Regions from separate parts of the Exiguobacterium sp. s7 genome, predicted to be linked through region 2. Evidence: predicted binding sites of a transcription regulator. Region 2 holds the regulator's gene; each other region holds the start of a gene.
What was found. Region 2 encodes Rex, which represses fermentation and respiration genes when NADH is low (regulators of the CRP and FNR family bind a similar motif). Its sites were predicted from a motif close to TTGTGAAATATTTCACAA; they were not measured.
Positions count from the first base shown of each region.

Region 1: the regulator Rex is predicted to act here: its motif matches at 6,738-6,755, upstream of KNP79_RS04000 (L-lactate dehydrogenase).
Region 3: the regulator Rex is predicted to act here: its motif matches at 8,129-8,146, upstream of KNP79_RS10940 (cytochrome c oxidase subunit 2A).

Region 1 is NZ_JACSLO010000002.1:286,157-296,191, reverse strand. Features, by position in the region: gene KNP79_RS04025 (LTA synthase family protein) at 15-1,931, opposite strand; gene KNP79_RS04020 (ROK family glucokinase) at 2,174-3,136, opposite strand; gene KNP79_RS04015 (YqgQ family protein) at 3,230-3,424, opposite strand; gene KNP79_RS04010 (M42 family metallopeptidase) at 3,421-4,443, opposite strand; gene KNP79_RS04005 (rhomboid family intramembrane serine protease) at 4,459-5,511, opposite strand; gene KNP79_RS04000 (L-lactate dehydrogenase) at 5,663-6,619, opposite strand; gene KNP79_RS03995 (DUF92 domain-containing protein) at 6,789-7,559, opposite strand; gene KNP79_RS03990 (5-formyltetrahydrofolate cyclo-ligase) at 7,538-8,092, opposite strand; gene rpmG (50S ribosomal protein L33) at 8,147-8,311, opposite strand; gene KNP79_RS03980 (1,4-alpha-glucan branching protein domain-containing protein) at 8,396-10,035, opposite strand, start outside.
Region 2 is NZ_JACSLO010000020.1:2,803-12,837, forward strand. Features, by position in the region: gene KNP79_RS14810 (uridine kinase family protein) at 1-449, shown strand, start outside; gene KNP79_RS14815 (sporulation protein) at 444-1,223, opposite strand; tRNA gene KNP79_RS14820 (tRNA-Met) at 1,363-1,439, shown strand; tRNA gene KNP79_RS14825 (tRNA-Met) at 1,465-1,541, shown strand; gene tsaE (tRNA (adenosine(37)-N6)-threonylcarbamoyltransferase complex ATPase subunit type 1 TsaE) at 1,647-2,096, shown strand; gene tsaB (tRNA (adenosine(37)-N6)-threonylcarbamoyltransferase complex dimerization subunit type 1 TsaB) at 2,093-2,749, shown strand; gene rimI (ribosomal protein S18-alanine N-acetyltransferase) at 2,742-3,227, shown strand; gene tsaD (tRNA (adenosine(37)-N6)-threonylcarbamoyltransferase complex transferase subunit TsaD) at 3,199-4,221, shown strand; gene KNP79_RS14850 (hypothetical protein) at 4,236-4,802, shown strand; gene KNP79_RS14855 (hypothetical protein) at 4,853-5,260, opposite strand; gene KNP79_RS14860 (ABC-F family ATP-binding cassette domain-containing protein) at 5,257-7,158, opposite strand; gene KNP79_RS14865 (redox-sensing transcriptional repressor Rex) at 7,308-7,964, shown strand; gene KNP79_RS14870 (twin-arginine translocase TatA/TatE family subunit) at 7,964-8,182, shown strand; gene tatC (twin-arginine translocase subunit TatC) at 8,186-8,974, shown strand; gene KNP79_RS14880 (hypothetical protein) at 9,116-10,035, shown strand, end outside.
Region 3 is NZ_JACSLO010000008.1:40,078-50,112, forward strand. Features, by position in the region: gene KNP79_RS10905 (M48 family metallopeptidase) at 1-1,006, shown strand, start outside; gene KNP79_RS10910 (sensor histidine kinase) at 1,114-2,862, shown strand; gene KNP79_RS10915 (response regulator transcription factor) at 2,859-3,566, shown strand; gene deoD (purine-nucleoside phosphorylase) at 3,582-4,295, shown strand; gene KNP79_RS10925 (MFS transporter) at 4,437-5,594, shown strand; gene KNP79_RS10930 (aldehyde dehydrogenase) at 5,694-7,079, shown strand; gene KNP79_RS10935 (Crp/Fnr family transcriptional regulator) at 7,253-7,963, shown strand; gene KNP79_RS10940 (cytochrome c oxidase subunit 2A) at 8,208-8,327, shown strand; gene KNP79_RS10945 (cytochrome c oxidase subunit II) at 8,350-8,820, shown strand; gene KNP79_RS10950 (b(o/a)3-type cytochrome-c oxidase subunit 1) at 8,821-10,035, shown strand, end outside.

The sequences.
Region 1 (10,035 bases), on a different contig from region 2:
GACGGCGCTGTTTGTTACTGTTCGGTCTGTTCTTTGAAACGAAGCAGATCCGAATAAATCAAGTCATCATTCATTTGGAGAATCTTCTCTGCTTCTTCACTATCCGGTCCACAAAGTGAAACGTCCTCAACGACTTCACCACTCGAGGCGTCATAGCATGTCGATTGCGTCCAGACATACTCCTCAGTGATAACGGTGCCGTCACGGAAGATGGCGCGGCTCGTCCGGTCTTCCGATAACAAGTCGCTACCGAATCCGACCGTGTCCGACGTGTCGATTCCGAGCAAGTGAAGGATCGTCGGTTTCATGTCGACATGACTGCCGATCGTGTCATGTACTTCGCCCTTGGCTTGTCCCGGTAAGTGGACCGCGAACGGGACCGCTTGAAGCTTGGCGACGTCGTATGGCGTCAACTCGTCTTTCCCGAGCAGGTCGGCCATCGCGTCGTTATGGTTCGTCGAGATGCCGTAATGGTCACCGTAGACGACGAAGATCGTGTCATCCCACATACCGTTCGCCTTCAACTCATCGATGAACAACCCGAGTGCGTAATCCTGATACGCGAGCGCCTGCGGGAAGTTGTTGAGCGTCGTCGAGTTCGTCTCGAATTTCGGGACGAGCTCATAGTCTTCGCTCGGCATCGTGTACGGGAAGTGGTTCGTGAGCGTGATGAACTTCGCGTAGAACGGCTCCGGCAACTCTTCGAGCATCGGGATCGACTGTTCGAAGAAACTGTCGTCGAGAAGTCCCCACTCCGTCATATCCTCGGGGTTCCCGAGGTCATAACTTTTCTCGTCGAAGAATTGATCGACGCCGATATTTTTATACATCAAGTCCCGGTTCCAGAACGACTTGTTGTTGGCGTGGAACACGGCCGAGTAGTAGTTGTCTTCCTTGATCAATTCAGGAAGCGCCTGATACTCGTTGTCGGCGTTCGTGAAGTAGACGGCACCGCGCGGGAGGCCGTAGAGCGAGTTATCGAGTGCGAACTCGGCGTCTGACGTCTTCCCTTGTCCGACCGTATGGTAATAGTTCGGCCAGTAGTGTGACTCTTCGATCAATTTGTTCAAGTTCGGCGTGATGTATTCGCCGTTCGAGGCCTTCATGTTGTGTGTGAAGTTTTGGGCCGACTCGAACGAGACGACGATCACATTTTTGCCTTTATATTTCCCGAAGTAGTCCGGGTTCGGTGCCGCGTAATGTTGACGGGTATATTGCTCAACTTTCGCCAGTTCCGATCCATCGGCCATCGCTTTCTGGGCCGATGTCTTCGTTTGAAGCATCGCGTCATAGACGTGGAAGTTGAACGTCCCAATATTTTTGACCAACAGCTCCCGGTCGAACGAACGTGTCAATAGTTCAGGGCGTTCCGTTTCGGCGAGCGATAAGTTGAACAAGAAAACGACGACCGCTGTTGCGAACGTCACGAGCGCTCTCCGATGAGAGGCCGCCGTCGCCTTCGCATTGATGCGCCGTAAGATGAACGGTAAGGCGAGCACATCCCCAAGGATGATCAAGTCCTTCCATTCCAACAATGAGGTGAACGAGGTCGACAACGTCTCCATGTTCGAAGGTTGCAAGATGACCGGCATCGTCAAGTAGTCGGTGAACTCGCGGTAATAGACGGCGTCAGCGAACAAGATGAATGACGCCGCGGCATAGAGCATGTACAATACCCACTTCTGCTTATTTCCTTTAAAGAAGAAACTAAAGGCGAATAAGAATAGTGTGGAGCTGATCGGGCTGATCAGCAAGATGAATGCCTGGGCGGTGTTTTCAATCGGGATGTTGAAGAAAAATTGGTAAACTACGTACGTCTTCGTCCAAAGTAATAGCGTGAAAATCCAAAATAACCGATATTCTTGAAACGAAGCGCGGACCGTATCATTCAGTCGCATAGTAAGCTTCGAAAAGCTCTGAGATGACTTCATCTGACGGCCTCCTCCTCTGTTCAACGGGCGACGAGATCAAACGAACTCGCTCCCCCTATTTTTTTATAAGTTCAATTGGCTTGTTATCCATTTCACGTACGATAACAGTCCTGTATCAAGTCCAAATCTTACCCCTTTTTTAACAAAAAATCAACTCTGTCATTGCAAATTTTACATTATCCCATACCCGTTCCATATGAAAAACACGCCTGCGTCAAGACGCAGGCGTGCATGGACAATTATTAGACACGGGTTGGCAAGAAATGTTTGCGGGCGAGCCAAGCACACCCGATGACACCGGCGTCGTTCTCGAGTTCTGCAATTTTGAACGTGGTCGAGGCGTAGACGCGTTCAAGCGCGAACCGTTTGAACTGCTCATCGAGCGGTTCAAGGAGCGCTTCACGCGCTTTCGAGACCCCTCCACCGATGACGATCATCTTTGGATTCAACGTGTTGGCGATATTTGAAATCGTTAGGCCGAGATATTCGGTCATCTCTTCGACGACTTCTGTGGCGACGGGATCGTTCGCCTTGAACGCTTCAAACACGTCACGTGCCGTCACTTCTTTCAACTCGTTCAACGACGTCGTCCGATTTTTTCGTTTTTGGAGTGCCAAGCGGGCGACACCTGTCGCCGAAGCGATCGTCTCGATGCAACCTTTGCGTCCGCAACCGCACATCACGCCTTTCGACTCGTCACGTTCAACAGTGATGTGACCAATCTCCCCAGCCATCCCTGCAGCCCCGTGGACGATGTTCCCATTCGTGATGACACCGCCACCGACGCCCGTGCCGAGTGTAATGGCAAGGAGTTCTGACGCGCCTTCACCGGCACCTTTCCACATCTCACCGAGTGCGGCGGCGTTCGCGTCGTTCTCTAGGACGGCCGGCAATCCCACGGCTTTCTCAAACTCGCTGACGAGCGCAAAGTTTTTCCAACCGATGTTCGGCGAGTATTCGACGACACCCTCGGAGAAGTTGATGAATCCAGGTGCCCCGATTCCCGCACCGGCGAACTCCTCTTTCGCTTTGCCCGATTTTTCTAGATAAGCCTCGAATGAAGCAGCGATATCAGTCGGAATATGTACCCCGTTTTCTCGAATGTCCGTCGTGATCTCCCATTTGTCAGAAATGATCCCGTTCATATCTAAGACGGCCATTTTCACCGTCGTCCCACCAATGTCGATTCCTAATAACCACTTCATCTGTTCCACTCCTCATCTCGATTAAATCGCTTTCATCCCATAGTTTACACTATTAAACCCCTAGTGCAAACCTTTGCACTAGGGGTTTTTCTGTCAATCTATTGAATTTTTCAATTCATGCGTCAAAATGATCTTAGCCGTGTCATACTCTCGTTGTTCAATCATCCCGCCGGCATGCAACTCGTCGAGTTCCATCATCATGAGGCCAATCTCGGCATCGCGTTCGCCGATATAAATGATCGTCCCGAATGATTTCAAGAATTGTTGGACATCATAAAAATTTCTCATCGTCCGTCTCCCATCGTCGTGAGCACATAACGATAGAGCAGTTCCCGTGTCGCTTCGAGCGATTTTGTATGCGTCCGCTCATAGCTATGGCTCGACTCAATGCCTGGTCCGAGGAGTGCATGGCGTACATCGTAGCCGGCACTGATTGCTGCCGAGGCATCGGATCCATAATACGGATAAATATCGACTTTATGGGCGATACCGTGTTCCCGGCACAACGCGGTGAACTGACGGCGTAATCCAAGATCGTACGGACCTGATGAATCTTTTGCGCAGATTGAAACCGTATATTCGTCCGAGTGCTGGCCGTCCCCGAGCGCTCCCATATCGACGGCGATATATTCGGTCACCGCTTCCGGGATCCCGGCGTTGCCCCCGAACCCGACCTCCTCATAGTTGGAGATCAAGTAATGGACCGGATGTGGCAAGTCGGCGCCGACGAGGTCTTTTGCCAAGTCGAGCAAAATGGCGACGGACGCCTTATCGTCGAGGTGTCGAGATTTGATATAGCCCGCGTTCGTCTGGCGAAAGCGTGGATCGAACGAGACAAAGTCCCCGACCTCGATGCCTAGGGCACGCACGTCTTCAGCCGAATGAACGTCAGCGTCCAGTCGTACCTCGATATTTGATGCCGTCCGTTCGGCACTGTTCGTGTCTTTATACACATGGACGCTTGATTGATGGATAAGAATCGTTCCTTCGACAGGTTCACCCGCCTCCGCATGGACCAAACAGTTCTCCCCTTCAATGGCGGTCCAGGCGTAGCCGCCGACTTGTGTCAACCGTAGACGGCCACTCGGCAAAATCTCTTTCACCATCGCCCCGAGCGTGTCGACGTGAGCCGTCAACAGGCGCGCCCGATTCGATTTCCCGTCAAACGTCGCCAGGAGCGCTCCTTTATTCAAGCGTTTCGTGGCGACGCCGAGATTCGTGAGTTCTTGCTCCACGAAGCCGATCGCCTCATCCGTCATGCCGGACGGACTCGGAATTTCAACCAGTTGCTTCAACGTATTAATCATATCCTTACTCCTTTGTCATCGATTATAGCCGAACCAGAATAACGCTCCAGATGCCACGAGTACGATCACCGCAAACAACAGGCGGCGCTTCTTCGTATGCTCATCCGGCAAGCCGACCACTCCCGCCATCAGAAAGCCCCCGACCAGCCCCCCCGCATGTGCGGAATGGTCCAAACTAGCGCCAAGGACGAAAGCGAGTCCTACGTTTAATCCTAACATAATAAACAGCGGCGGACCGAGCGTCTTCATAAATAAGGAACGGTCTCGGAGGCCAAAATAGAGGAGTGCCCCGACGAGCCCGAACAGCGCCCCCGAGGCCCCGGCCGATATGGCTTCACTGAACGCGTAAGAGGCGACTGTGGCGATGACGCCGGCTAACAAATAAATGGTGACGAAGCGTGACGAACCGTACATCCGTTCAACGAGCGGACCGAGCGACCAAAGCGCGAACATATTGATTGCGAAATGGAACCAGCCGATATGGAGAAACATCGGTGTGACCAGGCGCCACCATTCCCCTTCGTCGATGAGTGGATTCACTTTCGCCCCGAAGCGGATGAGCGTATTCGGGTCGAGCGTCGACCCGATCGATTCGGCGAACCACATGACAAGAAACGTCACGAACATGAGTCCATAGACGAATTGTGGTTTCCCGAAGGAGAACCGTTGCTTTAGTTCGTTCTTCCGTTGTTGATCGAGCGCGACAGCCCGTGGTCGGTACGACTCTTCTGTTTGCCCACACGGTCTCATGCCGAGCTTCACTTTCGCCGCAATCGGGAACGTGAGGGACGATAGGCGCTCCTCATCGACAAGCGGATCGCCGTAAATGTGGACGTGTAACTTCTCACGACCGATGCGGGCCAATCGAAACGAGTTCATGACCGCCTCGACGTCCATGCCGACATGGTTCGCCCAGGCTTTGTCCGTCCGTATGTAGAGGTGATAGACGTCCCCCGCTTTCGTGTCGAACAATAAAAGTGCCCGCGACGGCTCTAAGACGCCCTCGATGCGTCCTCCTGCTTCGACGGCACGATATACGTCTTCCCAAAAACAAGCTGGCTCTGACATCGATGGTCACCTCCTTCTATACTTTTATTTTAAAGGAAATTATAGCTGGCGACAAAAGAGAGCCTCTATGCAACGTGTCGAGAAGAGCGGATGACAAAAAAACCGTAGCGGCGTTAGCCGGCTACGGTGATGAGCGAAGGATTGCTCGGTTTTATAAGACAGGTTGCATCGTTTTCAAGAGCACTTCTGCCGAATGATGCATCTTTTGTTTTTCTTCTTCTGATAACTCGATTTCCACGACTTGACGGACACCTTGACGGTTGATGATCGCTGGTACCCCGATGTGGATGTCGTTCAAACCGTACTCACCGTCCAAGTGCGCGCCGACCGTCAATAACGTGTTCTCGTTGCGAAGCACGGCTTTGACAAGACGAAGGAGACCAAGACCGATGGCGTAGTACGTCGCCCCTTTACGTTCGATGATATGGTAGGCTGCGTCACGAACGTTGACGTAGATATCTTCGAGGTCTTCCCATGTGTACTCGTCATTCTCTTCAAGCAACTGTTCGACCGATTTTCCGTAAATACGGGCGTTGCTCCATGCCGCGAACTCTGTGTCACCATGCTCGCCCATAATGTAAGCGTGGCAGTTACGTGGATCGACGTTGAAGTAATCACCGAGCATGTAGCGAAGACGTGACGTATCGAGTACCGTTCCTGAACCGAACACCCGATGCTTCGGTAATCCTGAATATTTCCAAGCCAAGTGGGTCATGATGTCGACCGGGTTTGAGGCGATGATGATGATGCCATCAAAACCAGATGCCATGATGTCCCCAATCATCGACTTCATGATTTTGGCGTTCTTTTCGACGAGGTCGAGACGTGTTTCACCTGGTTTTTGCGGTGCGCCGGCAGTGATGACGACGATATCTGCTGCACCACAGTCTGTGTAGTCTCCTGCCCAGACGCGCATCGGTGAAGAGGCGAACGAGACACCGTGATTCAAGTCCATTGCTTCCCCTTCAGCTTTCGATTTGTTGATATCGATGATCACAAGTTCCTCACAGAGACTAGCTGTCGTCAATTGGTAAGCAAAGCTGGCACCGACCGCTCCGGCCCCGACGAGCGCGACGCGTGTTACTTTAGCATGATTTAATGTTTCCATATTGATTCTCCACCCTTCGAACAATCTGTTTCATGTTTTTGTTTTGTCTGTTACATAAAGATTGTAACATCATTCACAAATACTCACTACAAGGGAAACCGTTTTCAGTTTGGCAATATTGTGACAATATTCACATTCATTTGAAACATCTTCACTGCCTGTACTACCCTCATCGCAGCAAGAGGAAACTAATCGCCGCCGCCGAGGCGATCGCCAAAAAGTTGACGGCGTCATTGCCGAGAAAGCGCCAGCCTGAAACGTAAGTCGTCGGCTCGTGATGATGGACTTTCTTCTCGGTCAGCTTACCGCATACACGACAACGAAACTTGCGTTGAACCGTCGCCCCAAGGAGAGTGTCGACAACGCTTCCGGTCAACCCGAGAACAATCAACAAGCCGGCGAACCGTAAGCTGATATCGATAAATGGCAACGAAGCGACGATAATGACCGTTGCCCCCGCGACCGACATGAACGTCCCGAACGGAGACACCCCGCCACTCGTTCCCGGTTCCACTTCGCGGAACGTCAAAATGGAGCGCGGTTTTTGTTTGGCGAGCACCCCGAACTCGGAGCCCCATGTGTCGCTCGTCGCCGCCGCAATCGAAGCGATGTACGCGAATAACCAGGCATCGTTCGGTGTAAGCAACATGCCGAGCGCCGTCGCCATCCCGATACCACCGTTGGCGAGCACTTGAGCGAAGTCACGAGGTCCCGATTTTTCAACGATTTCATCGACAGGCTCTTTGTCGCGGGAACGGTATTTCGAGGCGAGCGATGACGTCGAAAAGAAGACACCGAGCAAATAGAGCCCGAACCAACCAAATCCGTACCCAATGACCGTACCCGTCACGACCGTCAAGACAGCCCCAGAACGGGTCAGTGAGCGCAGACGATAGCCGGCGAAGGCTACCAGACAAGTTACGAGAAAGATGGCGAGCATAGAACCGTTTCCCTTTCCGTCACGATAAATTCGACAGGAATGTCGTGTGGCTCGACCGGGATGTCATCGAGCAGTTGGACGTCATAGGCCAACGAGATGGTGACACCTTCATACGTCGCTATAAAACGGTCGTAATACCCCCCACCCCAGCCAATCCGATACCCGGACCGGTCAAAGACACGTCCCGGGACGATACAGACGTCAATCGTCCGCGTCGTCGCGGCCGTCGTCGGCTCTAAAATACCCATGACGCCCGGCTCAAGGTCTTCGAACGAATGAATTTCATGGAACGTAAGTCCCTGTTTTGTAACTTTCGGCACGAACACCGATTTTCCTGCCTGCCAAGCTAAGCGAATGAGTGGCAACGTATCAATCTCTAAATCGAGGGCGAGCGTGACGGCCACCGTGTCTGCCTCTCGCCACGCTTTCAGTTCGGTCAATGTATGTATGATGACGCGGTCCCGGTCCGGTCGGTCGTCGAGTTCACGGATTTGACGATGTACGTTTTGCCGGAGTAGTTTCTTTTCAATCACTTCAATTCCCCCTTGTTCAAAAAAAGGCCGCCACATGAGTGACGGCCAGTCTCATTATTTCACTTCGCGGTAAAGCGTGTGACGACGGAGACGTGGGTTGTATTTGCGCAATTCGAGGCGCTCTGGGTTGTTACGTTTGTTTTTCTTCGTGATGTACGTGCGATCGCCTGTTTCTGTGCAAGCTAGTGTGATTTTAACGCGCATTTCTTTCACTCCCATCTTACTGATGTTGTATCAAGTGCTTTTGCTTTACAGTCTAAGCATACTCAATTATCCTACCAAGTTTTATTTGAAAAAGCAAGGTTATTTCGTGTTCTTTTTCAAACGTTTCTGCCCGTATGGCGAAGCATCGAGCGGCAGGCAGGTTTTTACGTTATCGCCAATCGGATAGCGCATTCCGACTTCCTCGGTCGACAGTTGTTCGCAAATAAAGACCGTATCGGCTTCAGCGAGGATGCTGCTCTCGATTCGATGGATTGCGTCGAACAGTCCGCCGTGTCCATGCGGATTGCGAGTCGTTTCAAATGACAACATAGTTGAGTATAACGGAACGTGTAGTGCTTTCGCAAGTGAACGTGCCGCTGTAATCGTCATCCAATCGAATTGATGGATCGCTTTGAAGGTGACTTTCGAGACAAGCTCATGTGCAAGTTTGACGTAGGCCACGTTTTGAGCCGCAACTTGGTTCATCACATGCTCCAAGAACGGGCTCGTCAGGCGAACGCGGTACACGTGAACACGGTTGTGGCGTTCATATTCCGGCAACCCTTCTTTGAACGGTGTCAAGACGTACACTGTCTCCCCGTCCGCTGCTCGTGCCTCGACCTCGTCGATGACGCGACGACCGAGGTCCCCGACGACGTTGCCTGTATATTCAGGCGTCAAGACGAGGATTGCCTCGTCCTCTTGGCCACGCTCCGTAGTCACATAATAGTCGTGTGGCGACAAGAACGTGTCGATGTCGATGTCCACATCGTCAAGGAACGGATACGCGCGATAATGTTCAGCGAGCAACTCGTCTGATAGCTTGTCTTGATAAAGTGCCGTCTCGAGCTCGGCGAACAATCGCGTATGCTCGCGGAACCGTTCTGCCGCATATTGGGCCGTAGTCTGCCCGTCGAGGATAAACGCCCAGTCACTCGACACAGCGAGTACGTAATGGCGAATGAGTTGGATCAGTGTCCGGTCGACGAGTGGCGACTTGTGACGATAGTCGGCCACGTCTTTGACGAGTTGCGTCTCCATCATGTGTAAGTGACGTAGCATCCATTCGTTGCGTTCGTTGATCCAGACGTCGCCGTACCCTTTACGTCCCCACGTGTTCATCGATACGTGGACCGTCTCGAGGTCTTGGAAGTGACGCTCGAGGAACAAGGCTGGCGTGATTGTCTCGATGCCAAACTCTTCGAGCCGTTCGGCGACTTTCCCGAGGAACTCGGGTCCTTCAAACCACCAGTGTCCGAACAGCTCAGCATCGAACGGTGCCGTCACGAGGAACGGCGGGAACATCTGTCCACCGTGGGCCTCGAGATGCCCTTCGAGCGTCTGTGCGAAATCGAGGGCGTGGTTGTCGATTTGATGTTCGGCCCAGGCGCGGACATAATAGTCTTTCTCATCCGAGTCGCCCGTGATGCGGTGCATCTTCAAGCCCGTATCGAAGCGAATTCCTTCCGGATGCATGAACTTTTCAATATACTCCCAGTCGCGATCGTAGGCGAGGTCACGATAAAACTCGCGATAGTCCGGATGGCCCGGATACCCGATCATCGAGCTCCAGATTTTTCCGGAGATGATTTGGTCACGCGGGAACAAGGCGACGCCATGTGGCGAGTAGACCGGAGCGCCAATGCCTTTCTCCGGCGTCGGATCAGCTTCGAGCAAGGCGTGCTCATCGACGAACGTATAGCGAATCCCTTCTTCATAAAGGATACGGTCGACACCTG
Region 2 (10,035 bases):
CGGTCGACGGTCAAACGCATCACTACAAGATGACGGCCTGTCATCCTTCCGCGCATCACTTGCTGTCACTCGAGCGTGATGTCCGGATGGTACGGGAAGGCATCGGCTTTTATACGATCGACGTCCCGTATCTCGAACGGACGTGGATCGATCCAGCAAAACGAATCACTATTATTGAAGGGATGAGTGTCGCCTTCCTCGAACCTCACTATTTCGATGTATCGGTCTATTTGTATACGGATAGCGACACTGAGTTCGCCCGTCGTTCTGTCCGGGACATCCAAGAGCGTGGGATGGACCTGGGCTACTTGAAAGCCTCGCACGAAGAGCGCCGACTCCAATATGAGCTGTTTATGCATCCGCAGCGTGAAAAGTTCCAGACGGTCGTCTCGACAAGCGATAATGTTTGGGCGATTGAGCGGAGCCCACAAAAAAACCGCTCATCATGAGCGGTGGCTGCGTAACGTTTCTTGGATCCCGAGCCCGAGCCGATCTTGTTCGCGCTCGAGTTGGTCCCACGTGAGCGAGCGATGGCGCAACGTGACGTCGTTCGCAATCGACTCGAGTGTGCGCTGCTTCTCGATGTTGTCGAGCCAGTAATAGACGTCGACCCCATCCTCATCGATACGCCAGAACGATTTGACGACTTCGAACTCGTCGGCCCAGTCGCCGACCGGCTTAAACCCATACTTCTCGACGAATGGATACGGCCGTTCTTCTCCGAGCGGGTCGATGACGTTGCGGACGAACATGAGCTCGAGGCCTGCATGTTCGGTCGCCTCTAACAAGCGTTTCAAAGCGGGGAGCGGTTCGACTTCGACATTCTCGACAACATCGAACCAAACCCGTTTGCCGTCCGTGTCCCAGACGGTCGCTTCCACACTATACGGAGCGCCCGCTGTCGACGGGGCATACATCGTTAAATCAAACGTGAACGGGATATGCTCTTCAGCACCTGGTTCGAGGACGACCGATAGAGGGATTGGGACTTCTTGAAGATCGGCCTCGCGGTTGAACTCATTCCCTTCGAGCGTGATGTCTTTGAAAGTCGTCAAAAAGTTAAGCGTCAACTCCTGCAGTCGCACGACATGTGAAGTGGTGTTCGACACGCGTAACGTTCCATGGACGGTTTCGTTCGGGAGAAACGGTACGGTGTGAAAATAGACGGATGCATCCAGTTCGGAAAAGAACCATTTTTTAAAGCGATTACCCCATTTCGACATGACGGTCGCGCCCCTTTTCTCTAGTAAGTTACACTCCTTATCATGTTCCCGATTCCAATTCTCAAAAAACATTTAGAAAAAGGTTGCATTTTATAACTACTTCACTTATTATAGAGGATGTCGAAACAATTCAAACCATCGCGGGGTGGAGCAGTCTGGTAGCTCGTCGGGCTCATAACCCGAAGGTCGTCGGTTCAAATCCGGCCCCCGCAACCAATTTTTATTTAATTTCATATGTCGTCGCGGGGTGGAGCAGTCTGGTAGCTCGTCGGGCTCATAACCCGAAGGTCGTTGGTTCAAATCCAGCCCCCGCAACCAATTTTTTAAATGAGATAGCGAAACGATGACGTTTCGTGTTTTTTTTTGCGCAAAATTGAGTGTACAATGAGTACGTATCGCTAGAACTACTAAAGGAGAAACATCATGTATACATTGATTACCCACTCCGCGGCCGAGACGCAAGCGGTGGCAGAAAAACTCGCCACGCTCGTCAAAGCCGGGACGGTCATAACGTTGGACGGCGACCTTGGTGCCGGTAAGACGACGTTCACCCAAGGCTTTGGTAAAGGTCTCGGTGTCACGCGTAACGTCAACAGCCCGACGTTCACCATCATGAAACAATACCAAGGGCGCTTGCCGCTCTATCATATGGACGTCTATCGTCTCGAAGACACGGGGGACGATATTGGCCTCGAGGAATATATTAACGGTGATGGTGTCGCCATCGTCGAATGGTCGAACTTGATCGAGTCGTCACTTCCGACGGAACGGCTCGCCATCACAATCGAGCGAGTCGGGGACGAGGAACGTCAACTGACGTTCGCGCCCGTCGGCGACACGTACGATGCACTCGTGAAGGAGGTGCTCGCATGAAACAACTCATGATTGACACGTCGACGACACGTCTGTCTGTCGCCTTGAGTGAGCACGGACAGATTCAAGCCGAGGCGACGGTCATGGTCTCGAAAAATCATGCCGTCACGCTCATGCCGATGATCGAACAATTGATGAATGCGGTCAAATGGACACCGACCGAACTCGAACGCATCGTCGTGACGACAGGTCCTGGATCTTATACGGGGATTCGCATCGGTGTCACGACAGCGAAGACGCTCGCCTACACGCTTCAAATCCCGCTCGTCGGGGTCTCGGCGCTCCGTCTTATGGCGGCGGCCCCGAATACGGAGCTCCCAATCGTCTCGCTTATCGATGCCCGTCGTGGCAATGCCTATATCGGGCATTATCAACAGAACGAGGCCGTCACACCCGACCGTCACGCCTCGGTCGCCGCTTGGCTTGAAGCAAATATCAGTGGACCGTTCGTCGTCGTCGGCGACGTGGAGCCGTTCCGTGACGCACTCGCGTCTTACGACTATACCGAAGTACCGGCCGCGCATAGTTACGGCCGGGCGAGCGATCTCGTCGCCTTAGGTGAAGTCACGAATGATGTCCATGCGTTTGAACCCGAGTATCTTCGTCTCGCTGAGGCGGAAGCGAAATGGCTCGAGGGACAAAACAATGGCTGACATTAAAATCCGGCGCATGACATGGCTCGACGTCGAAGAAGTGACCAAAGTCGAGGAAGCCTCGTTCGCTATTCCGTGGACGAAAGAAGCGTTCATGAACGAGATGCTCCGCAATGACCAAGCGATCTATTTCGTCGCTGTGCATGAACGACACGTGGTCGGCTTCGTCGGGGTTTGGCAAATTGTAGACGAGGGGCACATCACGAACATCGCCGTCTTACCGGAATATCGCGGGCAAGGCATCGGCAATCTGCTGTTGACGCAACTCGTTGAATTCGCCCGCTCGAAGTCACTCGCGGCGCTCACGCTCGAAGTGCGCGTCTCGAACATCGGCGCCCAAAAGCTGTACGAACAGTTCGGTTTCGAAAATGCCGGACGCCGGAAACGATATTATCAAGACAATAATGAAGACGCCTATATTTACTGGGCGAAGTTAGGAAGTGAAACAGATGGACACATCGCTCATCCTCGCGATTGAGTCGAGCTGTGATGAGACGTCGGTCGCGCTCGTGCGTGACGGCAAGACGCTTTTATCGAACGTCGTCTCGTCGCAGATTGAAAGTCATAAACGGTTTGGCGGGGTTGTGCCCGAGGTCGCCTCGCGCCACCACGTCGAACGGATCACCTACGTCATCGATGACGCCCTCAGTGAAGCGGGTGTGACGATGCAAGACGTCGACGCCGTCGCGGTCACGCAAGGACCGGGTCTTGTCGGGGCACTCCTCGTCGGAATCAGTGCGGCCAAAGCGCTCGCTTTCGCCCATAGCAAACCGCTCATCGGCGTGCATCACATCGCCGGACACATCTATGCGAACGAACTCGTCGAGGAGATGGAGTTCCCGCTCGTCTGTCTCGTCGTATCGGGCGGCCACACGGAGCTCGTCTATATGCCCGAGCACGGTGTGTTCGAAGTCATTGGGGAGACACGTGACGATGCGGCCGGAGAAGCATATGACAAAGTCGCACGGACGCTCAGTCTTCCTTACCCAGGTGGACCTGCTATCGACCGTCTCGCGGCCGATGGAGAAGACACGTACAAGTTCCCGCGGGTTCGGCTTGAAGCGGGAAGTTTCGATTTCAGCTTCAGCGGGCTCAAGTCGTCGGTCATCAACGCCGTCCACAACGCCGAACAGCGCGGGGAGACGGTCATCCCTGAAAACTTGGCGGCCAGTTTCCAAGCGAGTGTCGTCGAAGTGCTCGTCGAGAAAGCGATTCGTGCCGTGAAAGAAAAAGGAGCGAAGCAATTGCTCGTCGCAGGTGGCGTCGCAGCCAACCGTGGACTCCGCGCTGCGCTCAAAGAAGCGACGGACCGCGAAGGCATCCGCCTCGTCATCCCACCACTTGATCTATGCGGAGACAACGCCGGTATGATTGGAGTCGCGGCACATCACGCGTATGTGCGCGGAAAGCGCGATACACTGGCGATGAATGCGGTTCCTGGGTTATCCTTAGAAGAGAGCATGACAGTCTAGGGGGAAATATACAGATGATGAAACGCATAATCATTGGAGGTCTCGTCGTACTGCTCGTCGTCGCGACGTTTTTGCAAGTACGGGAGATCATCCGCGCTTATAATATCGCCTATCAAGAAGAGATCGTGCCGGAAGCGACACGCGTCCGGTCGCTCACAGGAGCGGAATCGCTCGAAGGCATCGGCCGGGTTACGGGTGAGAACACGCTCGTCGAGACGTTGTACGGCTATAAGAGCTTAGACGATCAAGACATCGAAAGCGTCATCGTCGTCGACCGCAACCTCGGCGTTCAACCGAAAGCGAGCGATGCGTATTATCAAATCGCACCGGGACGAGAAGCGACCGAAGAAGAGGCGGCGAAGTTCGAGGACATTGTCAACGAGTTTGACGAAGAGCAACTGTTCGCCCAAGTCATCTCGACGCATGAGGCAAAATATGTGACGAACGACGAAGAGGCGCTCACATTCTACAAAGTGTTCGTCCGTGACGTCGATACGAACGAGTACGTGTTCTTCATCACGGAAGACGGCATCAAGCTCGACTTCCACACGCGCGGTTTCCAACCGCTGCGTTATTTCTAAACGTAAAACAGGGAAGCTGACCTCCACAATGGAGAGCGGCTTCCCTGTTTTTATACTTCTGGATGATGTTTCTTTTGTTTATACCACATATTCACTCGGCTCACGACATAGACGATCAAGGCGAGCACCCACATGAGGAGCGTCGACTGATAGAAGTGGCCCCATACCGAGCCGGGCGTGTAAAAGCTGTGCACGGTCACATCGACCGGCCAGACGACGAGGCGGATAAAGAGCGTGCTCATGAGCAGACCGCTCAACAAGCTGATGACAATCCCGCTCCACGTCTGGATGATGAAGCCGATGACGACCGGCAGGAAATAAAACAGGAACGACGGGACGACGGTCGGTTCCCCACGAATCAGTTCGGATACGTACTCCGTCCCGGTCGGCACGATGTAGGCGAGACCAGTCAGGAAGGCGTGCATCCACTCGATTCGCATCGCACGGGATCGCATCATGAATGGAGCTCCTCCCATTCTGCATACAGTGCCGTGATCGATTCTTTCGTCGCATCGGACTCGGTCGACAGTTCCTGTGCCCGGGCGAAGTCGTTGAAGACGTCCGGTTCACACAACAGTTGCTCGATCTCTTCGAGACGGGCCTCGTGTTGCTCGATGGTGAGCTCAATCTCCTCGATCCGTTGTTTCATCCGGCGTTCCTCGCGTTGCTGCTCCTTGTCGGCGCGCTGTTTCTTGACGATGACTTGTTTCGTCTCTTCGCGGGCGAGTCGGGCCAGTTCTTCAAGTTCTTCTTTCTTCTCGACGTAATACGAGTAATCGCCGAGGTATTCATCGATGCCGTTCGGTGTGATCTCTAAGACGCGCGTCGCGAGCCGGTCGATGAAGTAACGGTCGTGCGATACGAACAAGATTGTGCCCGGGTAGTCGACGAGGGCGTTCTCGAGGATCATCTTCGAGTCGAGGTCCAAGTGGTTCGTCGGCTCATCCAAGATGAGCAAGTTCGGTTGCTCGAGCTTCAGTTTCGCGAGCGTCAAGCGGGCCCGCTCTCCACCCGACAGTTCATGGACACGTTTCATGACGTCGTCACCGCTGAACAGGAACTGACCAAGCAGGCTGCGAACTTCTTGTTCGCGCATGAGCGGCCAGTCGTTCCAAATCTCGTCGATGACGCGGTTGGCATCCGACAAGTTCTGTTGTTCCTGGTCGTAGTAGCCGATCTCGACGCCTGTGCCGTAGCGGATGTCACCAGTGAGCGCCGGCTGTTGTTTCGTCAACACTTTCAAGAGCGTCGATTTACCGACCCCGTTCGGACCGACGAGGGCGACCGATTCGCCGCGTTGCAGTTGGAAGCGGAGATGCTGGGCGATCGGCTCCTCATAACCGATGGCGAGGTCGCTGCCGCTCAACACGTCATTCCCGCTTTGGCGTTTGATTGAGAACGAGAGGACGGCACTGCGCTCGTCACCATCCGGCACGTCCATCCGGTCGATCTTCTCAAGACGTTTGCGGACGCTCTGGGCGCGTTTCGTCGTCGTCGCCCGGGCGATGTTGCGTTGGATGAAGTCCTGCATCTTGGCGATTTCTTCTTGTTGGGATTCGAACTGCTTCTTCTCTTGCTCATAGATCGCGGCCTTCTGTTCGAGATACTTCGTATAGTTGCCGACGAAGCGACGGCTCCGGTGGCGTGACAGCTCATAGACGACCGAGACGACCCGGTCGAGGAAATAGCGGTCGTGGGAGACGATGAGGACAGCGCCTTTATAACCGCTCAAATACTTCTCGAGCCAACCGAGCGTCTCGATGTCCAAGTGGTTCGTCGGCTCATCCAAGATGAGCAGGTCTGGACTTTGAAGGAGCATCTTCGCCAGGGCGAGGCGGGTCCGTTGTCCACCGGAAAGCGTATCGATGCGGCGCTCGAAGTCGTCCGGATAGAAGCGCATCCCGTGAAGGACGGAGCGGATCGTCGCCTCGTATTGATAGCCGCCGCGGTCTTTGAACGTATGCTGTTCTTCATCGTAAGACGACAGCAGGCGCTCATAGGCGGCCGGGTCGTTCAAGATGCGCTCAGATCCCATGTCTTGTTCCATGCGGCGGAGCGTTTTTTCCTGTTCAATTAAGTCGGTGAAGACGGTAAGCATCTCGTTCCAAATCGTCTCGTTCGATTCAAGTCCTGAATCTTGGGCGAGATAGCCGATCGTCACGTCTTTCGGTTTCATGATATCGCCCGAGTCATAGTTGTATTCCCCGGCGATGACTTTGAGCAGTGTCGACTTGCCGGCGCCGTTCCGGCCGACGAGGGCGACGCGTTCGCCTTCTTGGATTTCGAGTTTGACGTTCTCTAAAATCGGCTCAACGCCGAATGATTTCGATAAGTTATTGACTTGCAGTAGGATCAAGTGAAAAAACCCCTTTCTCTCTATTTAGTATACTGTATTTTTTAGTCTTTTCAGGTATATTCGTTGAGTGGTTATGTGAATTCGTTTACAATCAAGGTGTATGAAATTAGATTCGTTTGAAACGCGTCGTAAAAAGGAGGCTCTTTCCGTTGAGTCAAAACGAACCAAAGATTCCGCAAGCGACAGCCAAACGGTTGCCACTATACTATCGGTTTATCCAAAGCCTGCATTCATCAGGAAAACAGCGTGTCTCTTCTGCTGAACTGAGTGAGGCGGTCAAGGTCGATTCGGCCACGATCCGTCGCGATTTCTCGTATTTCGGTGCGCTCGGTAAAAAGGGATATGGCTATAACGTACAGTATCTGTTAGACTTTTTCCGTAAGACACTGAATCAGGACGAGATTACGAACGTCGCCTTGGTCGGGGTTGGTCATCTCGGGACAGCTTTCGTCAACTATAACTTCCTTAAAAACAATAACACACATATCGTCGTCGGGTTCGACGCAGACGAGACAAAAGTCGGCACGACGATGTCCGGTGTCCCGATTCATCACGTCGATGAGATGGAACAGATTATGAAGCAAAACAAGATTGACGTCGCGATTTTGACGGTGCCGTCTGCCTATGCACAGCCTGTCGCGGATGACTTGGTCCGCTTCGGCATCAAAGGCATCTTGAACTTTACACCGGCCAGGCTTACTGTGCCGGATACGGTCCGCGTCCATCATATCGACTTGTCGATCGAACTCCAGTCGCTCATTTACTTTATGCAACACTATCCATCTGCTGAGGGGGTCCATCAATAATGGAATTACTATTATCGTCACTCGTCGTCGGTATTCCAGGCGGAGCAAGTCTGTTTGTCATCGCGATTATCGCGCTCATCATCTTCGGGCCGAAGAAATTGCCTGAGTTCGGCCGTGCCGCCGGACAGACGCTCCGTGAGTTCAAAAATGCCACGAGTGGCATGATGAACGAGCATGACGAGAAAGACAAGAAAGAAATTGAGAAGAAAGAGCAGTAAGCGATGAGCCATCAACCTGATCAAGAACGGGCACTGTCCGACCACTTGACAGAGCTGCGGAGACGACTGATGCTGTCGGCATTTGTCGTCTTTGCCTTCTTTTTGATTGCTTTGCCGAGTGTCAAATATGTGCTCGCCTATCTCCAGGCCGACCTCGTCGAACGAGGCCTTGAATTGAACGCCTTTGGGGTCGCGGACCCGCTCATGATTTACTTGAACTTGGCGCTCGTCATCGGGCTCGTCGCGGCTGGTCCGTTTCTACTGTATCAACTGTGGGCGTTTGTCGCACCTGGTCTGCATCCGAACGAGCGGAAAGCGACGCTCGCCTATATTCCGATCATCTTTATCTTGTTCCTCGTCGGTTTGGCGTTTGCCTACTATTGGTTGTTCCCGCTCGTCCTCGATATCTCGACGGACCTCGGGCAAGACCTTGGTCTGACGCAAATCATCGGGGCGTCGAACTACTTCACGTTCTTGCTGCAACTGACCATCCCATTCGGACTGTTATTCCAGTTACCGGTCGTGACGATGTTCTTGACGCGCATCGGTGTCGTGACGCCGTACTTCCTGTCATCGATCCGGAAGTACGCCTACTTCGCCTTGTTCGTTGTCGCGGCCTTTATCACGCCGCCGGATTTGACGTCGCACCTCATGGTGTCACTGCCGCTCTTCTTCTTGTATGAGATCAGTTTATCGATTTCACGCATCACGTACCGGGGTGTGCTCCGACGTGAGAAAGAGGCGATGGTGAAAGAACAAGTCGATTTGATGAAACAAATGAATGAGAAGTGAACACCATGTCATGCGACGTGGTGTTTTTTTGATTTTAGGGCTATTCAATTTTGAAAAAACAACTTAAAATTAGGAGGGTTAAATCAAAAAAATGGATTATTTTTGAAAGTTATGCATTCATAAACAGAAATGAGGAGAGTAATGAAGAAGTGGTTATGGAGCATGCTCGTGGTGCTCGTCATGATGGTAGCACCGGGAGTAGAAGTCCGAGCAGAGGATTATGCCAAACCGGAAATCATTCCGGCAGGAGAAGTCGTAGGAGATAGTGGATATGTGTGGCGTTCGGGAGATCCGGAGACGCTTATTCACATTCAGACCGGTGAGGAATATACGTTACCGATTCGTGTGTCTGCTGCTTACAATATGTATGCCATCGGAGACGGCCGATTTATGTTAAAAGGGTGGCCGGATTGGGTGATGTGGGATATACGTACGAATGTGGCGACGACATTCCCGATCGAAGCAGGAAGTGAGAATCGACTCGTCTCAACGAATGTAACAACAGGAATGATGTTATGGGCTGATGACGAAAAGTATATCATCACGTCGACGTCAGGTGATATTCTCGGATCGCTCACGAAAGGCAGCGATCCGGTATACAGTCTGCTCGATGATGGGAACGTCCTCGCGTTCGCCGACGGTCAAGTGACGAAGCGGACGGTGACAGGAGAAGTGCTTGAGACAATCAGTTCCTATTCAGGACAGGTGAGGTGGGCCCGTCACATGAAAGAAGCGAATCAATGGTTCGTGATCAAAAGTGATGACTCGGAGCACATGTTTATTTTCGATTTGGCGACGAAACGATGGATTGAGAAAGATGCGCCAAACATAAGTAATCTTACGTGGAAAGACGGCACCTACTACTTCATGACGCGAGAAATGTATACGACATTCTATGTCAGTTATAACGTCAGCACGAATGAGTGGAAAGAGGCACCGATTGATGACGCTGACATTCGACAACACGGTCCGTGGTACGTTTTTGGTATGAAGAAGACGGAAGTGTACACGCCGGAGTCTTTATGGAAAGCGCCATGGCAACTGAATGTCAATGTGCCGAA
Region 3 (10,035 bases), on a different contig from region 2:
CGGCGTCAAAGTGACAGAGCGTCAATTCGCCGACTTGCATCATACGTATCAGCGTGTCGGGCAAGAGATGGGGATTCGCCTACTCCCGGACGTCTATATTCTTCAAGCCGGGGGCGTCTTGAACGCTTTCGCGACACGTTTCTTCCAAAAGAACATGGTCATCTTGTATTCGGATATCGTCGAGTTGTCACGTGATGGGTACACGAAAGAAGTCGAGTTTGTCATTGCGCATGAACTGGCACACATTCGCCGTAATCACGTTCAAAAACAGTGGGCCATGATGCTCGGCGGCTGGATCCCGTTTTTAGGGTCTGCCTATTCGCGCGCCTGTGAATTTACGTGTGACCGCATGGCCGCCCACTACATTCAAGACCAAGCCGCATCGAAACGTGCCCTCACGATTCTTGCGATCGGTGGGAAGTTGGCAAAAGAAGTGAGCGAGTTTGACTACTTGTACGAAGCGAGCCGTGAGAACGGATTTATCGCCAAGTTGAGCGAGCTGTTATCGACGCATCCGCCGCTCCCGAAACGGATTGCGGCCATCGCGACGAACGCCGGTGAGACGAACGTTCCGGTCTTCAAGACGGCAGGGTATGTCAAAGGGTCGATTATCAGCACGATTGTATTGAGCGTCATTGTCAATGTGGCCATTGTCGCCTGGTTGTTCACGAGCGACGGATTGACTGGCTTCTCAGAAGGGTTCGGCTCGCTTGATGCCATGGCAGAAGAGCCGATTCAAGAACTTGCCTATAACGATGCATCGTACGAAGAGTTCGCGGCATTGCTGGCGGACGGTGCCGACGTCAACACGCAAGACCTGTATGGCGATACGCCGCTCCATAACTTGTTATACGGGGAAGGCGCGGACATCGACACGGTCGAGCTGTTGCTCGAGAGCGGTGCCGACGTGTCCCTCGAGAACGAGGACGGGATGACCCCGGCTGAACTCGCTGCCGACTCCGGTCAACCAACAGGAATCATCGAATTGATTCAATCGTACGAGTGAACAGAGAGGTTTATGGCCATGCGTGTGGCCATAAACCTTTTTAATAACAGCTGTTGCAAACGCTTGCATGGACCGTGATATAATGACAGCGAGGAGGCGATGCGCGGATGAGCATTCGGACGAAGCTGACGGGAATGATCGCCTTGACGATTATCGTTCCCGTCATTTTGGCGACGGTCATTTCTTTTTGGTACGTCAAAGATAGGGAGCGAGAGCGGGGGCTCCAGCTCACCGAATGGTCGCTTGAGCGTGGGACGCTGCAAATGGAGCGATATATCTCGGACTTGAGCCGCCTGCCGACAAGTCTATATGCGAACCGGGACGTGCTCGATATTCTCGAGTATGGGCCGGGGTTATCCCTTCAGCAGACCGAATTGGAAGTGAGACGGGCGCTCCTCGGAATGTACTTGTCCCGCGAGGATGTGGCCCAGATTCAACTGCTCATGCTCGAAGACATGGACTCGTTCGCCGCTTATAAAATGAAAGTGTCCCCGCGTTCGAAACAGCAACCGAGTGCGATTCAACAGCAGTTGTTGAAGGATGAAGAGAGTCGCGTCCTGCTCGAGGCCTCGCATCCGCTTGTGCCGTATCATGATTTCGGTCCGCTCGTCTCGGAAGAAGATGTCGTCACGCTTCATTTTCGGCTCGATAAGATTGAGACGGACCAGCCGCTCGCGATTCTTTCCATTGATATCCCGGAAGACGTCTTCATCGGTCAGCTCGCCTCGTTACAGAACAACCCGACTGAGAGCCTCTGGTTCATCGGAGGCGGTAATCAAGTGTTCGCGCAACTCGGTGACGGTGAAATCCCGCAAAACGTGTCGACGAACTCGTTGTCGAGCGACGGGAAGCATCACCGCATTGTCAAATCGTTCGAGTTTGAGAACCAGACGTTTTACGTCGGGAAATCGATTCCTGATCGTCTGTTGACCGAACCGGCATCGCGGACATCGTTTATCATCTTCGTTGTTGGGATGGTGTCGCTCGTATTGGCGTTGATCGGTGCGACCTACGCTTCGATGCGCTTGACGACCCCAATCAAGACACTGACATCGAATATATGGCGCATTGAACAAGGGGATATGACGGTCTCGTTCGATTCCCTGGGAAATGATGAGTTCGGTGTGCTCGGACGGCAATTCAAACGGATGATCGAACGCATTGACGATTTGATTCAACGCGAGTATCGTCTGGCGCTCGAAAATCGGACGAATGAACTGAGAGCGCTCCAAGCCCAGACAAACCCACATTTTTTATTCAACGCCTTGCAGTCGATTGGGACGCTCGCGTTGAAAGGGGACGGTAAGACGGTGTACCGTCTGATTACCCAACTCTCGTCGATGATGCGTTACACGATGCATCCGGACGAGTCGCTCGTGACGCTTAGGCGAGAAGTCGACCACCTCACGTCTTACATTCGGCTGCAGCAAGTCCGGTTCCCGGATCAATTTGAGATCGAGGTCGACGTGCCGGAGACGCTCCTCGACTTGACCGTACCGAAGATGATTTTGCAGCCGCTCGCCGAGAACTTCTTTAAGCATGGATTTGAGCGGGACGGTGCGACAGAAGCGAACCGCTTCTCGGTCCGGATTCACCAGGTGGGGCCAGATCTCGTGATTCGATGTGAGAATAGCGGACGCGATATCTCGGACGAAGAGCTAGCGCTGTTAAAAGAACGGATTGAGAAGTCGACCCAACCTTTGAATGGTGCAGAAGGCACCGGTTTAAAGAACATTCGGGATCGACTCATGTTAAACTATAATCGGGAGGCTCAGTTTATGTTGGCTACACCAGAGACAGGCGGATTTCGTATTGTCATGCGTTTCCCGGCTGTAAAGGAGGCGGATGCGTCATGACGAAAGTATTGATCGTCGATGATGAGTCGCCGGTACGGGAAGCGGTGAAACTGCTCGGGGAGTGGGAACAGCTCGGCGTCACGAAAGTGATCGAGGCGCAGGACGGGGAAGAAGCGAAACGAATCATCGCCAAGGAACGGCCGGCACTGATTTTATCGGACCTGCAGATGCCTCGTTGTAACGGCATCGAGCTGATGGAATGGGTTCATAAGGAAGCTGAGACGACCAAGCTAATCGTATTGACCGGTTATGACGAATATTCGTACATGCGGCGTGCGATTCAGCTCGGTAGTTTTGATTACTTGTTGAAGCCGATCGACCCGGACGTCTTGAATGAGACGCTTGCACGCGCTCTTGCTGACGTCACGCCTGATGAAGCGGATCCGATTCTACAGATTGGTGCGTTCATCGAGCGCCATTATGCGGAAGAACTCAGCTTACAAGGGATGAGCGAGCGCTTTTACTTGAGCCGCGAATACATATCGCGTCGCTTCAAACAACAGTACGGCGTCAACTTATCCGAATATTTGCTGTCGATCCGGATGCTCGAGGCGAAACGTCTCCTTGAGACGAGTAGACAACGTATTTATGAAGTCGCCCAAGCGGTCGGCTTTTCGGATGATAAATATTTCCGGAAAGTCTTTAAAAAACAGGTTGGCATCACCCCGAATGAATATCGGGAGCAGTGTCACCGACTATCTTGAAGGAGGAATTTAATCATGAGTGTACACATTGGGGCAGAACCAGGACAAATCGCAGAAACGGTATTGTTACCGGGAGATCCGCTTCGCGCGAAGTATATCGCGGAAACGTTCCTTGAGGACGTCGAGTTATATAACGAGGTCCGCGGGATGTATGGCTTCACAGGAACATATAAAGGGAAACGCATTTCGGTTCAAGGGACAGGAATGGGCGTTCCATCGATGTCGATTTACGTGAACGAATTGATCATGTCATACGGCGCGAAAAACTTGATCCGTGTCGGTACGGCCGGTGGGATTCAAGAAGACGTTAAAGTACGTGACGTCGTCATCGCGATGAGCGCATCGAGTGAGATGGGTCAAAACCGTGTGCGTTTCAACGGGATGGACTATGCACCGACAGCGACGTTCGACCTCCTACATCGCGCTTATATGAACGCTGAAAAGGCCGGCATCCCGGTCAAAGTCGGTCAAATCTTCACAGCCGACCAATTCTATCAAGATGATTTCCACCATTTCAAGAAGTGGGCCGACTTCGGTTGCCTCGCCATCGAGATGGAGGCGGCAGGACTCTACACACTCGCTGCGAAACATAAAGTGAACGCGTTGACGATCCTTACGATCTCAGACCACTTGTTGACAGGAGAAGAGACGACATCCGAAGAACGTCAAACGACGTTTGACGAGATGATCCGTGTCGCACTCGATACAGCGGTCGAAGTCACGAACTGATGCAAATGCCCTACAAGCCACTGGTTTGTAGGGCATTTTTGTGTCCGTGCGCCTTCCCGTGTATACAAAGTGAAACCGGCAAGCTAGACTGAAGCTGAAACGAACAGTTCGAAAATCGGGCTGTACCAAGGAGTTGTGACTATGAACAAAGCATCTGCTTTTGTCATTTATAGTATCGTCTTTTTTGCTTTCTTTGATCTTTTTGCCCAGCTTCCGGTCATGAGCACGTTCGCGACATCGGTCGGTGCGACACCGTTCATCGCCGGACTCGTCATTGCCATTTATTCGTTGTCGAACACGTTCGGCAACATTTTATCGGGAATCTGGACTGACCGGATCGGTCCGATCGTCATCTTATTCGTCGGTCTCGGGCTATCGAGCCTCAGTCTATTGTCATACCATCTCGTCGACACATCGACGACGCTTCTCATCGTCCGCATCGTGCACGGGTTCGTCGCCGGCTTGATCGTACCGGCCGCGTTCACGTTGTCTGCCAATTTGACCGCAGCAAACCGTCAAGGGAAGAAAGTGGCATTGACCGGCAGTTTTGTCGGGTTGGCGGCCATCATCGGGCCAGCGTTCAGTGGGATCATGGCGAGTCGAACGACCGTCCCCGTCGTTTTCACATACGTCGCGTTTTATGGGGCGATGGTCGCATTACTCGCACTCATCTTTTTACGTCCGTCGAAACTGTCGCTCGGAACATCGAGCCGTCGAGAGGAAGGGAAATCACGGCTTGAACGTGACGTCGTGAAGGCGTATATCGGTGCCTTCCTTTTAATGTTCTCGCAAGGTGCGATCGCGTTCTTGCTACCACTTTATGTACAGTCGCTCGGCTATGACTCCCGCTTGAGCGGGACACTGCTTAGTACGTTCGGAATCATGGCGGTGCTCGTATTTGTGTTACCGACGAACCGTTTGTTCGATCAAATCGAACCAGCGAAACTTGCGGCACTCGGTGTCGGCATTCTTGGTGTGAGCCAACTGTTGATCGGCCGTGCCGAGACATCTAGTCTCTTATACGGGGTGCTCGCCTTGTACGGTGTCGGTTTCGCGATCTTATTCCCAGCCATCAACACGATGTTGATCAAAGCCACCAACCATGCCAACCGTGGCAAATCCTACGGATATTTTTATGCCTTCTTCTCGCTTGGGACGGTAACGGGCTCGGCTTTTTTAGGCTGGCTTTCCATCACGTTGACGCAAAAATTCACGGTGACCGGAGGCATCTTGCTCGCCGCCGGGTTGGTTCTCGTCATGATGCAACAAGCGAAAAAGCGGAACGTGCCCGTGAGATAAGGCAGACCGAGAGTGTGCGGAGCGAAGGTTCAAAATGGTCGATGGCCAAGAGAAAATGATAAGATGAAGCTAGCGCTATCATCTAAGGGAGGCAGATTTATGCTCGCACCAATCGAACAGTTGACCATCGAAGAGCTCATCCGTAAACAACGTCGCTTCTATCGGACACAAGCGACCAAATCGCTCGCATTCCGTCTCAGTATGCTGACGTTTTTAAAAGAATCGATTAAACATCATGAGGCCGAAATTCTCCAAGCGTTGGAGCAGGATTTGAACAAATCGGAACTCGACGCGTTCACGACGGAGATTGGTTTCGTCTACGATGAGATTACACGGACGACTCGTGAGTTGAAACGTTGGATGCGCCCGAAGCGAGTCCGCGGCGCTTCGATTCATCTCGGGACGAAAAGTGAGGTCATGTATGAACCTTATGGCACGGTACTGATTATCGCTCCATGGAACTACCCGTTTCAATTGGCGATGGCACCGCTCATCGGAGCGATTGCCGCAGGGAACACGGCCGTCGTGAAGCCTTCGGAATTGACACCGAACGTCGCCCAAATAATCACAAAAGTGCTCGAACGGGCGTTCACTGACCGCTACGTCGTCAGCGTCGAAGGAGATAAAGACGTGGCGACGGAACTGCTCGCAAAGAAGTGGGACCATATCTTCTTCACTGGGTCGACACCGGTCGGGAAAATTGTCATGGAGGCGGCGGCGAAACATTTGACGCCGGTCACGCTTGAGCTCGGCGGGAAATCGCCGGCCATCGTCCATGACGATGCCAATATCGAGATTGCGGCGAAACGGATCGCTTGGGGCAAATGGATGAACGCCGGGCAAACGTGCGTCGCTCCAGACTATGTCCTCGTCCATGAATCGAAACGAGAGGTATTCCTCGAAGCCATTAAACGTGAAGCGTTCACGATGTTCGGGAATGGCGTCGGGACGAAGCGGTTCACACGAATCGTCAATGAGACACACTTCGACCGTTTGATCGGATATTTGACGGAAGGCGACGTATTTTTCGGAGGTCAGACCGACCGAGATCAATTGAAGATCGCTCCGACTGTATTGACGGACATCGAAGAAGACGCAAACGTTATGAAGGATGAGATTTTTGGGCCGATTCTACCGGTACTCACGTATCGTCAACTCGACGAAGTGATTGATTTCGTCGCAGCGCGTCCACACCCGCTCGCGCTCTATTTGTTCACTGAGACGAAAGAGGTGGAGCAGAAGGTGATGAAGCATCTCACGTTTGGCGGAGGTTGTGTCAATGATGTCCTTATGCATTTGACGAACCCGAACCTGCCGTTCGGTGGCGTCGGTGAGAGCGGAATGGGCTCGTATCATGGTCGCTACAGCTTTGAGACGTTCAGCCATGCCAAATCGATTTTACGCAATACGACGAAATTTGATTTACCGGTTCGTTATCCGAACTTCAAAGGAGCCGAGAAGTTGATTCGACTCGTCTACCGATGATTGGATTAGACTGCAGAGAGCCTGCAGTCTTTTTTTTGTGAACGAAAAAATAAGACGATTGTTTGAAATGTCACATACTTTTATGAAAATGCCCCTTGCCCTCCTGTATAATAAAACCATATATCACGCACGAGGCCAGATTAGGCATGAGACCAGTGGAGGGAGCAGACAACATGACTATGAAATGTGGGACGACCCAACCGAACAGCTTCGTCTTCTCAGAAGAGACGAAACAGCTCTTATTCGAGATGATGACGTTTCAAGAATATTCAAAAGCGAGTATCGTTTGTTGGGAAGGAGAAAAATGCAGTAAGTTCTTTTATTTGAAGAGCGGTACCGTCAAATTCACGAAACTGACGAAAAAAGGGAGTTCGCTCATCATGTTCATATACGGCGCTGACGACTTCTTTGGAGAGTTCGACATCGACGATGTATTCCCGAGCTCCTACAGTATCGAGACGACCGAGGACAGTGTCATCGGCTGGATTTCAAAACAAGAAATGGACGAGCTCGTGCGTCAAGACGCGCAGCTGGCTACGGAGGTGTTGCGTTGGACTTCGATGATGCGCAAACAGTCCGAGATGAAGTTGCGTGACTTGTTGCTGTATGGGAAGCCAGGGGCGCTCGCCTCGACGTTGCTTCGCATGGCGGCAATGCACGGCGTAGAGGAGACAGAGGGGGTCACAGTTCCGAGACATCCGTCTGACGGCGAACTCGGACAATTGATCGGTGCACCTCGCGAAACGGTCAATCGAATGATGAACCAGTGGCGGAAAGAAGGCGTGTTAACGACGACTCCGACATCGATGGTGTTGCATGACATCGATTTCCTAAAAGAGCTATGTTACTGCGAAGGCTGTCCCGCCGGTATTTGTCGGCTTTGACTTGCCGTTCATAAGCATTGAAAAACGTGCGGCGTCACAACATGAGAACATGAACAGGTGATTGGACCGACTGATGTCGGAGCAATCGCCTTTTTGTATGCCTTTTTTCCAAATGTGAACTTTATGTGTGGAAACTACGCAAATTTGATGTGATTGTCACTTTTGAAGTGACAAATGTCACATATTAATCAGTGCCCCTTTTCATACAATGAAAGTGGAAATCAAAGGGAAAGGGGTCCTTCACGTGGAGAAAAACGATGGACAAGAACCGAACTTAAAAGGCACGTTCACATCGGTCATGATTGTCGCTGGCGTCATCATTGCCATGTGGTCGTCGGTCTTTTACTTATTTGTGACACGATAACGAGCAAGAGGAGGGAAGCACGATGCATATTCATAAACTTGAGAAGTATTGGTTAGTATTCGGCATTATTCTATTAGGCGTCTTTTTGACAGTGCTCGGTATCTCTGCGTTTGCTGCAGGGAATCAGCCGGCTTCGGACGCCGATTTGATCGACCCGGCAAAAGTGCATCAAACTGCACCGTTCGACAAACCAGGGCTTCATAAAATCGGTGACAACGAGTATGAGCTCGTCATGGTCGCCCAAGCGTTCACATTCACACCGGGCAATGTGGAAATCCCAAAAGGGGCGAAAGTCACGTTTCTCGTCACGTCACCGGACGTCGTCCACGGGTTCCAATTGACAGGGACACCGGTCAATATGATGGTCGTGCCAGGCCACATCAACTCGCTCACGTATACGTTCGAAGAAGCAGGCGAATTCTTGATTCTATGTAACGAATACTGTGGGACCGGACATCACATGATGTCGACAAAAATTAAGGTGGTGGACTAAATGAATGACGTAGCCTCAAAATTAAAACAGTGGGAAATGGAACGCGGCGTACCGGTACCAAGTATCGGTGTTAAAGAAGCGCGCCTCGCCTATGCCCATGTCGTCATTTCGGTCCTCGCCGTCCTGATCGGCGGTTTGGCAGGACTCATGCAGACGCTCATCCGAACGGGCGTCATCCCGGAAGTGTTCGGTTATTATCAACTCTTGACCGCGCACGGCATCATGCTCGGTCTCGTCTTCACGACAATGTTCATCATCGGTCTTCTTTACGCGCTCCTCGCTAAGTCGTTCGGACGTTTTGAGTCGTTCCCGACCCGGGTCGCGTGGCTCGGATTTTGGATGATCATCGCCGGTGCCGTGCTCGTCACGATCATGGTGCTCGCCAATAAAGCGACCGTGTTGTATACGTTTTACGCGCCGCTCATGGCCGACCCGATCTTCTATATCGGCCTCGTCTTGTTCGTCGTCGGCACATGGTTGTCTGCGTTCGCCATGTTCCGGATGTATGCGGACTACAAACGGGAGAACCCAGGTATTCACCCGCCGCTTCCGGCGTATATGAGTGTCATGACGATGCTATTGTGGGTCATCGCAACGCTCGGTGTTGCCGGAACGATTCTGTTCCAGCTGCTACCGCTCTCGCTCGGATGGAAAGATACGGTCGGGATTGAGTTATCACGGACGTTGTTCTGGTACTTCGGTCACCCCCTCGTCTATTTCTGGCTCATGCCAGCCTATATCGTCTGGTATACGGTCGTGCCGAAAGTCATCGGGGGGAAAATCTTCTCGGATGCGCTCGCCCGGATGGCGTTCCTGTTGTTCCTCTTGTTCTCGTTCCCGGTCGGTTTCCACCACCAGTTGACAGAGCCGGGGATTGAGCCGTTCTGGAAGTTCGTTCAAGTCATCTTGACGTTCCTCGTCGTCATCCCGTCGTTTATGACGGCGTTCTCGCTGTTTGCGACGTTCGAGCTGCGTGGTCGCGCACTCGGTGCCCGCGGGTTATTCGGTTGGGTCAAGAAAATGCCATATGGGGATGTCCGTTTCCTCGCGCCGTTCGTCGGCATGTTGTTCTTCATTCCAGCCGGAGCCGGCGGGATCATCAACGCATCGCACCAATTGAACGCGATGGTCCACAACACACTTTGGGTCACAGGTCACTTCCATATCACAGTCGGGACGGCCGTCGCCTTGACGTTCTTCGGAACGGCATATTGG